DNA from 2 places in the Undibacterium sp. RuTC16W genome. Region 1 is predicted to be linked to the other one. Evidence: predicted binding sites of a transcription regulator. Region 1 holds the regulator's gene; the other holds the start of a gene.
The links. Region 1 encodes HrcA, which represses chaperone genes, less so after heat shock. Its sites were predicted from a motif close to TTAGCACTCNNNNNNNNNGAGTGCTAA; they were not measured.

Region 1 (5,661 bases):
CCCTAGATTTTCGCTAATCTTGCTCGCAATCAAGCCATCAGGACCGCTTTGTACCAGCAGACGAAAAATAGCGAGTCTGGAGTCTTGTGCGATCGCGGCAAGTGCGGCAACGGCTTGTTTGGTTTCCATGATGTTCCTTTTAATTCAATAATTCTATATTGATTGAAATATCAAAGTAAACGGATTTTTACTTTTTTTATTTGCAGTTCTTTTTCTGCCATTCATTTTTCACCATAGATTTTTATGCCATTCATCTCACACTGACATAGAATATCTTTATGCAACTTGATATCCGCGCACAAACATTATTGAAAGCCCTGGTCGAACGCTACATTGCTGATGGTCAGCCGGTAGGTTCCCGGGCTTTGTCTAAAATTTCCGGTCTGGAGTTATCGCCTGCGACCATCCGCAATGTAATGGCGGATCTCGAAGAGATGGGTTTCGTGGCGAGTCCGCACACCTCGGCAGGACGTATTCCTACACCGCGGGGTTATCGTGTTTTTGTCGACAAGTTGCTGACGGTCCAAGAAATTGACGGTACCGCGCTGGAATCACGGATGCAGGCGAATGTATTTGCCAATTCACCGCAAAAAATCATCTCGAATGCCGCCCAGGTTTTGTCATCGCTATCGCAATTTGCCGGAGTCGTGATGACACCGCGACATGAATCTATTTTTCAACAAGTGGAGTTTTTGCGCCTATCTGAGAAAAGGATTTTGCTGGTTGTGGTTGCGCCCAATGGTGAGGTGCATAATCGCTTGCTGCTGACCGATGTTGACTACAATGCCTCGCAACTGATACAGGCAGCAAACTATCTGAATCAAAATTTTGGCGGTCTGAGTTTTGAAGATGCCCGGTTGCGTATCAACAGTGAATTACGTCAGTTGCAAAACGATATGACCCGACTGATGCAGGCGGCTGTTGAGGCCGGTAGCGATGCGATGTCGGATCAGTCTGATGAAGTCGTGATCTCCGGTGAACGCAATTTGCTGAATGTCCAGGATCTGTCGAATAACATGACTTCCTTGCGTAAGCTGTTTGATATGTTCGAACAAAAAACCGGCCTGATGCAGTTACTGGATGTGTCGAGTAAGGCAACTGGCGTGCAGATTTTTATCGGCGGTGAATCACAGTTGGTGCCGATGGATGAAATGAGTATTGTCACTGCGCCCTATGGCGTGAACGGTAAAATTGTAGGTACTCTGGGTGTAATAGGTCCGACACGCATGGCGTATGAGCGTGTCATTCCGATTGTAGATATTACGGCAAAATTACTTTCTAATGCCTTAGGTTCTGTGAACAATTAAATTGTCGTAATGATGGCATCGTGATTGTGATCAGACATTCAGTCAGTGAAGATACGTATGCATAACAAAGACATCTCTATTCTGATCGTTGATGACAACGAAGCGACGCGTGAAGTACTGCGTGTTGTCCTCCGCAGTGAGGCTTATAACGTGGTCGGTGAGGCTGCTGACGGCAGTACCGGCTTAGAATTGGCGATCAAGTTAAAGCCAAAAATCATTTTGCTTGATGTGGTGATGCCTAAAATCAGCGGGCTGGAAATTTTGCCAAAGATTAAAGAGGCCTTGCCAGACGTGAAGGTACTGATGGTCACCGCGAATAAGGATCAGGATACGGTAAGTGAGGCGGTTAAGGCAGGCATCCATGGCTTCATTGTGAAACCGTTTAATGCACAGCGCGTGCTCGATACCGTCGCCAGTGTGGTTGTAAAGTTAGGTAAATAATGGAAGGCTGAGTTTATATAAAAGCCACTGTACTACTTCCGGTGGCTTGACAGTTTGCGGATATTTCTTGCTGAAACCGTCTTGGTCACTCCTCCGACAAATCAGTCTAAATCAAACCAAATTTGGCAAGCGCCCTATGCTTTGCGCACTTTGTGTTCGCAATTTACTTTTGTGCAGTTGCCATACAGCGCCAGAGCGTGCTCTGCAATAGTAAAGCCGCGCTCCTGGGCGACCGCTTGCTGGCGTTTTTCAATTTGTTCATCAAAGAACTCTTCCACCAGACCGCAGTCCAAGCAAACCAGATGGTCATGGTGCGTACCTTCGTTCAGCTCAAAAATGGCCTTGCCAGTTTCAAAATGGTTGCGATGTAGCAAGCCAGCCTGTTCAAACTGAGTCAGAACGCGGTACACCGTTGCCAGTCCGACGTCCATATTTTCATTGAGCAGGATTTTATAGACGTCTTCTGCTGTCAGATGACGAATCGAGCTGTTCTGGAAAATTTCCAGAATTTTCAATCTTGGCAAAGTCGCCTTGAGGCCGCTGGATTTGAGGTCGGTAGTGGAATTCGTCATGTTTTCAGTAAAAAAAGGTCTATCTGCTTTATGATATAGGGTTTAAAGCTTAACTCAAAGTAAATCACCAGCAGATTTGTCGGCGATTTTCTCAAGCTTATATTTTTAACTTACATTGAGCTAAGCAACGGCCTAGCCGTGAACTATTTGCAAACTGTACACTGTTGCACACACATTGAGGTTAACACTATGCGATTGTTGTTCCCTGAAGCATCCAAAGGCATGCCACTACGATTGACGGCAATGGCTTTTGCCTTGAGCTTGTCTGGTTGTGCCTTGTTCAACCCTATGGTTGACGCACCTGCTGCGACAAAACTCACCGCGACAACGGATGCGGCGGCGACTGGAGCGTCCACTGCGGCATCGACCGATGCACAGATTGTTGGCCGCACCGGTGTTTCTAAATTCCTCGGCTATATCTCTCCTTATCGCATCACCATTCAGCAAGGTAACTTTGTCTCTCAAGAAATGATGTCGCAGCTCAAAGAGGGTATGACCCGTGAGCAAGTGCGCTTTTTGTTGGGTACGGCTTTGCTGACGGATATGTTCCATGAAGACCGCTGGGACTATCCTTTCCGTCTGCAAAAGCCAAACGGCGATCTGATTACCAGCCGTGTTGCCGTGTTTTTTAAAAATAATACGGTGCAGCGTTTTGAAGGCGGTAACTTGCCGACAGAAAAAGACTACCTCGCCCACATCACGACTTCCGCTATTGGCATCAGAGCGGAATCCTCTATCCTGACAACGGATAAAGACAAGAAAAAATAATCAGGATAACCAGCATGAGTGCATTGAAAATTGCGGTGGCCGGTGCTTCCGGTCGCATGGGTAAAATGTTGATAGAAGCAATCGCTGCCGCCGACGACACGCTATTGGTCGGCGCGATTGATGTCGCAGCATCGCCTGCTATCGGTACGGATGCTGCTGCGAGTATGGGTAAGCCAGCCGGTGTGTTGATCGAATCTGAGTTATCCAGAGGGTTGGCTAATGCCGACTTTCTGATCGATTTTACCCGCCCTGAAGGCACGCTGACTCATCTTGCCTATTGTGCCGAACATGGCATCAAGATAATCATTGGCACGACAGGTTTTGATGAAGAAGGCAAAGCCGCAATCGCTGCGGCCGCCAAAAAAACCGCTATCGTGTTCGCTCCGAACATGAGTGTCGGCGTCAATGTGACCTTGAAGTTGCTGGAAATGGCAGCAAAAAGTTTTGCTCAGGGCTATGACATTGAAATCATCGAGGCGCATCACCGCCATAAGGTCGATGCACCGTCCGGTACCGCCCTGAAAATGGGGGAAGTTATCGCCGATACGCTGGGTCGTGATTTGAACGAAGTCGGTGTATTCGCCCGTGAGGGTGTAACCGGTGAGCGCGATCCATCCTCGATCGGTTTTGCGACGATTCGTGGTGGCGATATTGTTGGCGACCACACGGTAATGTTTGCTGGCATCGGCGAGCGGGTAGAAATTAGTCACAAATCTTCAAGCCGTATCAATTATGCTCACGGCAGCTTGCGCGCAGCACGCTTTCTAGCAGACAAGCAGACAGGTTTGTACGATATGTACGACGTGCTCGGGTTGAATTAGACAACTTGCGCGCACCGCACCGGCAGTGCTTATTTTTTATTGTCGGTGCGTGCGGGTGCGTTTTGCTGAAAAAGTTGGTAGCAGCCCTCAAAAGCACATAATCTGTGCCTTGCCTTCTGTCTTTATCCGTTGCACTTAGTCAGACGTTTGTTCGCTGGATACATCCTCACTCCTCTTTTAGCTAAGATACAAACCTAACCTTATGAACCCGACGATTTCCCATTACTGGGCGCAAGTGGATGAATTCAGTCACCTCATTGCCTATGTATTGCTGGCGATGTCTTTGTTCAGCTGGTTCATTTTGTTATACAAATCCTGGTCATTCTGGCGTATTCGCCGCGCTGCAGCGGCATTGCCCAATTTCTGGAAAGCACCTGATTTTGCCGATGCGCTGACATTACTGAGCCAGGCTGATCTTGAGGAAATTTATGCACCTCTCGCGAGAGCGGCTATAGAAGCGACAGCACCTGAAAACTTAAGCTCCAGCCTGAATGCCAGGGCCAGTCTCGATGACGTACTGACGCGGGTATTGCGACAACAGCTCAACACCGCCACCGTCAGACTGGAATCAGGTTTAAGCGTGCTCGCCTCAATCGGCGCAACAGCCCCGTTTGTGGGCTTGCTAGGAACGGTCTGGGGTATTTATCATGCACTGGCTACCGTCGCAAGCGCAGGCAGCGTGCAGATTGCCCAGGTTGCTGGTCCGGTAGGCGAGGCGCTGATCATGACGGCACTGGGTTTGCTGGTGGCGATTCCTGCGGTGCTGGCGTACAACGCGTTTAACCGCTTAAACCGGATTTGTCAGGCAGAGCTGGATGCGTTTGCCTACGACTTGCATGCGCATCTGACTAAGGTGTAAACCTCATGGCTTTCGGTAAATTCAGCCGTAACGACCTGACCTCAAAAGCGCCCGTGGCCATGGCGGACATCAACGTCACGCCGATGGTTGATGTGATGCTGGTGTTGCTGGTGATCTTCATTATTACTGCACCCTTGCTGACCCAATCGATCAAGTTAGAACTGCCCGTTGCCAAATCCACGGCCTCTCCGGATAAACCTGACACCATCAGTCTGTCGTTTGACGCGCGGGGGCAATTGTTTTGGGGCAAAGCACCGGTCAGTTTTCGTGATTTAGACCTTAAATTGGCAGAGGCAGCGAAAAAACAACCGCAGCCGGAGCTGCAATTACGTGCCGATAAGGCAACCCGTTACGAAATCATTGCTCAGGTCATGGCAGCTGCACAGGCGCAGGGCTTGGATAAAATCGGTTTTGTTACCGATCCGGCCTCCACGACATCTTCGTCACAGCCCCGATAAACCTGCAGCACCGGCAAAAAATAGCCAGGCGCGGCATCCCGCCTTCAGTAGCACCCCTGAACCAGTTATAATCCAAGGTTCAAAAGATTCCCTCGCATTCAGAAAATATAGTCCGCCATGCAAGAAAAATTCAGCTCAGTATATAAACCAGCCGACGTCGAGCAATCAGCACAATCTCATTGGAAAAAAATAGACGCGTATAAAGCGGTTGAAAACGACCCGCGCTTCCCAAAAGGAAAGTACTACGCTTGCTCTATGCTGCCTTATCCGTCGGGTAAGCTGCACATGGGTCACGTGCGCAATTACACGATCAACGACATGCTGGCGCGTCAATTGCGCATGAATGGTTATAACGTCCTGATGCCGATGGGCTGGGATGCCTTTGGTCTGCCAGCAGAAAACGCCGCGATCAAAAACAAGGTGCCGCCTGCCAAA
Region 2 (5,661 bases), on a different contig from region 1:
AGTTCCTGTCGTATAGTTTGCGACGATCTGAACACCACTTGATGCCGCATAGCCATTCAGCAATACATAGTAAGTACCTGCTGTTGGGCTTGCCAAGGAAACGCTCTCAGTCGTAGAAGAACCATCTGACTTTTGCAAATAAGTCGTTGTTGTCGGCGCTGAATTCAGTTGTACATACAGATCAACGTCACCTGTGCCACCAGACGTATTAAAGCTAGCGTTGGTTGAGCCAGAAGGTACGACAAATGAGTAAGACTTCTGCTGACCTGATGTGAAGGAAAGTCCGGTTACTGGTACGCCGTTAGACAAGACTGTCGTCGTTGGCGGCACTACGACACCGCAACCTCCGTGGACACCGACTGTGTTAAATGCCGTAGTGACATCCGCCACGGTATAACCGCGATTTGCCGCTGCCTTCTCCACACCGCAAGCACCTTGGTCGAAGGTACTATTCGCAGTCCAGTACAAACGGTTTGCATCCGCCATGACTTCAAATGCTTTACGTGTATTCCAGCCAGAAGTTGTCGCCAGCAGATAGAAGGCTTTGTTGAATACACCGCTGGTGTAATGCACATCGAGGCTACTGGTGTAGTTCGCTGCATTATCGATAGAGCCGCCGTCCAATGGTGGGTTGTACATGTAACGCAAGGCACCGCTGGCTTTGAAAATGTCGACACCGACTTTGAAGTCATTAGTGCCTTTGACATAGTACTTGACTGCTTCACCAGCCATATCCGAGAACGCTTCATTCATACCGCCGGACATGCCGGAGTAAGTCAGATTCGAGTTCTGTTCTGTGAAGCCGTGGCTGACTTCGTGACCTGTTACGTCAAGCGATGTCAACGGGTAGAAGGTGGAGGCACCGTCACCGAAGTTCATCGAGCTACCATCCCAAAAAGCGTTCTCGTAAGCGGAACCGTAATGCACTTTCATGACCAGTTTTTGACTGATCGGGCGTACGCCAAGATAAGCCTGGTACATGTTGAAGACCTGATTGCCGAAGTAATGCGCGTCATTCATCGGTGAGTAACCGCCATTCACTGTTTTGACCGTATTGCGCGGGCAGGTAAAGCTGTGCAGCGTGCCGGAACCGGACGTTGCGTTATTCATGTTGTAGGTATCAACATTGGTGCTGCTCAGCTTACAGGTAGAGCCGCTGACCAACACGTCTAAATAACCGTAACCAGCGGTAGTGCCGTATTCGTATTGGCCTGTTTTAGCATTACCGCCAGGACCTGTGCCGCTCAGCGTGTGGGTCAGGCCTTCCCATTTTTTCAGCACGGCACCTGTGTTGGCATCAATCACATAGTGCGGCCGGCTAGGCTTGGCAGGATTCGATGTGTCCAGGAAAGAAACGACGTAAATCAATTTGGCAACGTTGTTTGCACCGAGCTGAACATGCAATTTTGCCTGCTCATTCTCTGTCGAATTAACACGGGACTGCGTCTTTGCCAGAGTCAGTGCTTGCGATGCTGAATATAAGGGATTGGCACTAGGCAAATCGTTCGTTACATTTCTTAGCATCGCACCGGACAGCGTTGGCTGCGTAGCACCAGGCATCACATGCTCGACGATTGCCTCACCCCAGACAGGTACGCCCTGATGAAACTGCTGGTAGCGTGTTACCACTTTACCGTTAGCATAAGTCTGGCTGCGAACTGCCTGCAATTCACTGGCCGAGAGCCCCAGCAAATCTCTTGTCGCTACCGTACCACTTAAAGACTTGGCTGCCGAGAGCGTTGAGGCAGGCGCTACATATTTGTCCAGCTCAACACGTTCAGCAGCCATCGCATTGCAGGCACCTGCAACCAGTACCGCCAACAATGTTGGGCGTACTATTTGTGTCAACTTCAAAGCTTGTTCCATATACTCTCCATTTTCAAATTGCCACAGGAATTGTGTCCCTGTGAGTATTAGTAAACGCGGTTAGCGTTGATATAAACCAATCTAAAAAACCAAGTGGATCAGAGTGAGGGCATTTGATCTGTATCCCAACAAATACGCTGAACATTCATGCTGAACCAAAGCCTATTCGCCAGTTGATTCAACTCGCTATTGCCCGATAGCTGATACGCAGTTAATCAGACATTAAGACGCTTGAAAATGGAATCGTTGCAATATTGCAATGTGAAAAATGTTACATTTACGGCACCACAATAGAAAATTCTGATCCCACTACTATTTGCCACAATTACCACAATTAGTTATCAGTCTGGAAATATAAAAAATGTCATTATGCTTATTTTTATAAACTAAGTTTTTACTAAAAGATAATGAACTAATTTAATATTGTGTCAGCTCGCAAAGACCTGACAATCAGGCTTTTTACTCCGCCTCAATTACTCTGAGCCACTCAATCCATGGACAAAACAATGCCAACGCTGAATTTCAAACTCGCAGATTCTCAAGTACACAGAAAAGAAATCCTGAGTATGAATAATGAATACATGACATGGGTCGTAGCTGGTATTGAAAGCTCATTTGGCATACAGGTCGCAGACCTGCTGGGTATGTCCGTTCCTGAATATAGTGAGAGCATGATGAATAAAGTATGTAGTGATACACCACCACACGGTGTTTTTTATCTGGTGGAACTGGAGGATGAATTAGCTGGCATGGTCGGTTTGCGCTACCTTAATACTGGCATCGCAGAAATCAAGCGTTTATATGTCCGCCCAGGCTTTCGCGGCAAACACCTCGGAGAGGCTTTTTTACGCAAAATACTCAGCGACGCTAAAGCATTTGGATATCAACATGTCGTGCTTGATACCGCCCCTTTCATGCTGTCCGCTCAGCATCTTTATAAAAGTATGGGATTCAATGACTGCGCCCCTTACGAAGGAACCGAAGTAGCAAGGTCCCTGCACAATAGCTGGCATTTTATGGAGATGGATTTGAATAAGGCAAAAGTGAATCAACCGATATCCCGGCAGTAAATACAGACTCGTATTCGTCACTTCATTACCGCTGTATCAATTTCGATGATGCAATGCTCTATCTATAAAGCACAGGCAAGTAAGCCATGCCGATTTGAATAAAAAAATGACCACCCTGGAAATTCAGACTCAAACATCAGCATTCAGGAATCGAATTCTGCCACTCTTCCAAAAAATGAAGCAAAACGCTTACCGGCAACAACACACAGACCTTTGCATTAGATCGCCACGATTCAAACTCAAATGAATTCCAGCAGCCAAACAATCCGGCTAAGCAACTGATTATTAAAGTATTTTCAATAAAACCTGCGAATCGGTCTTGAAATAGACGTCCCTCGCCCATATAATTAGCACTCGTCGGGAGAGAGTGCTAATAACACCTCCCTCACTTAAGAATTTACGTGTAGCCATATCTGGTCAGCGATTTACCTCTCTGCCCGATTGTAAATAGAGCTACACATTATTTTGTAAAACCATTGCTATTCATAGCTAATCAAAAGGAGTTTGTATGAACCTTCGTCCCCTGCACGATCGCATTATCGTCAAGCGTCTGGATCAAGAAACAAAAACTGCATCCGGCATCGTATTACCTGACGCAGCGGCTGAAAAACCAGATCAAGGTGAAGTACTGGCTGTTGGTAACGGCAAAGTGCTGGAAAACGGCTCTGTACGCGCATTAGAAGTCAAAGTAGGCGACCGCGTCCTGTTTGGCAAATACTCTGGTCAAGCAGTCAAAGTTGACGGTAACGAAGTTCTGGTGATGCGTGAAGAAGACATCTTCGCGATCGTACAGAAGTAATCCCTACCCGCATCACAATCCCATTCAAGATTCTGGAGATTTAACATGGCAGCTAAACAAGTAATTTTCGGCGATGACGCACGCGCTAAAATCGTTAATGGCGTGAATATTCTCGCTAACGCAGTTAAAGTAACACTAGGCCCTAAAGGCCGTAACGTCGTGTTGGAACGCTCTTTCGGCGCGCCTACAGTCACTAAAGATGGTGTTTCAGTCGCTAAAGAAATCGAACTGAAAGACAAGCTGGAAAACATGGGTGCTCAACTGGTGAAAGAAGTGGCTTCCCGCACGTCTGACAACGCTGGTGACGGTACAACGACAGCGACCGTGTTGGCACAAGCCATCGTTCGCGAAGGTTTCAAATATGTAGCAGCTGGCTTCAACCCAACTGACTTGAAACGCGGTATCGACAAAGCAGTTACAGCTATCGTTGCTGAAATCAAAACTCTGTCCAAACCAACAACAACCAACAAAGAAATCGCTCAAGTTGGCTCCATCTCTGCTAACTCCGATGCCAACATCGGCGACATCATTGCTAAGGCAATGGACAAAGTCGGCAAAGAAGGCGTGATCACTGTTGAAGACGGCAAATCCCTGGACAACGAACTCGACATCGTTGAAGGTATGCAGTTTGACCGTGGCTACCTGTCACCGTACTTCATCAACAATCCAGAAAAACAATCCGTTATCCTGGAAAATCCGTTCATCCTGTTGTTCGACAAAAAAATCTCGAACATCCGTGACCTGCTGCCAGTATTGGAACAAGTTGCAAAATCCGGTCGCCCACTGTTGATCATCGCTGAAGATGTTGATGGCGAAGCGCTGGCAACTCTGGTTGTGAACAACATCCGTGGCATCCTGAAAACTGCTGCTGTTAAAGCACCAGGCTTCGGTGACCGTCGTAAAGCCATGCTGGAAGACATCGCTATCCTGACCGGTGGTCAAGTGATTGCTGAAGAAGTTGGCCTGACACTGGAAAAAGCTACCTTGGCTGATCTGGGTCAAGCTAAACGTATCGAAATCGGCAAAGAAAACACGACAGTCATCGATGGCGCTGGCCAGGCTGTAGGTATCGAAGCACGCGTTAAACAAATCCGCGCGCAAATCGAAGAAGCAACTTCTGACTACGACCGTGAAAAACTGCAAGAACGCGTTGCCAAACTGGCAGGCGGCGTTGCTGTGATCAAGGTTGGTGCTGCAACTGAAGTTGAAATGAAAGAGAAAAAAGCCCGCGTTGAAGATGCTCTGCACGCAACTCGCGCTGCCGTAGAAGAAGGCGTTGTTCCTGGCGGTGGCGTAGCACTGTTGCGCGCACGTGAAGCAGCTGGCGTCATCAAAGGCGACAATGCAGATCAAGAAGCTGGCATCAAGTTAGTATTGAAAGCCATCGAAGCACCATTGCGTGAGATCGTTGCCAATGCTGGTGGCGAACCAAGCGTTGTGGTCAATGCGATCATCAACGGCAAAGGTAATTTCGGTTTCAACGCTGCCAACGATACCTATGGCGACATGATCGAAATGGGTATTCTGGATCCAGCTAAAGTAACTCGCTCTGCATTGCAAAACGCAGCGTCTGTTGCTGGCCTGATTTTGACAACGGATGCATTGGTTGCAGAACTGCCAGAAGACAAACCAGCCGGCGGCATGGGCGGTCATGACATGGGCGGTATGGGTGGTATGGGCGGCATGATGTAATTCCGCAAGGACTTACATTGCTGACCACGCACTAAGCCTGGCACTGATGTAGTGCTGACTTAGTGCCAAATCAGGCGCTAAAAAAAGCCTCACAATTCTGTTGTGAGGCTTTTTTGTTTTTAAGTTTCGTTTTTAAGTTTCGTTTTTCAGGTTCAACTGCACTTCAATTCCTATCTGACGCTACAACAGCGCGACGTCAATCATTTAATATTTTGCAGGCTCGTCATTCGCGAC

Region 2: the regulator HrcA is predicted to act here: its motif matches at 3,284-3,310, upstream of groES (co-chaperone GroES).

Annotation. Positions count from the first base shown of each region.
Region 1 covers NZ_JBMPPE010000001.1:14,328-19,988, reverse strand. Annotated here, with positions in the region: gene ACO0K4_RS00100 (ArsR/SmtB family transcription factor) at 1-129, opposite strand, end outside; gene hrcA (heat-inducible transcriptional repressor HrcA) at 279-1,307, shown strand; gene ACO0K4_RS00090 (response regulator) at 1,365-1,748, shown strand; gene fur (ferric iron uptake transcriptional regulator) at 1,883-2,320, opposite strand; gene ACO0K4_RS00080 (outer membrane protein assembly factor BamE) at 2,510-3,088, shown strand; gene dapB (4-hydroxy-tetrahydrodipicolinate reductase) at 3,103-3,909, shown strand; gene ACO0K4_RS00070 (MotA/TolQ/ExbB proton channel family protein) at 4,112-4,768, shown strand; gene ACO0K4_RS00065 (ExbD/TolR family protein) at 4,774-5,226, shown strand; gene leuS (leucine--tRNA ligase) at 5,344-5,661, shown strand, end outside.
Region 2 covers NZ_JBMPPE010000011.1:48,624-54,284, forward strand. Annotated here, with positions in the region: gene ACO0K4_RS17685 (M4 family metallopeptidase) at 1-1,866, opposite strand, end outside; gene ACO0K4_RS17690 (GNAT family N-acetyltransferase) at 2,373-2,936, shown strand; gene groES (co-chaperone GroES) at 3,445-3,735, shown strand; gene groL (chaperonin GroEL) at 3,781-5,427, shown strand.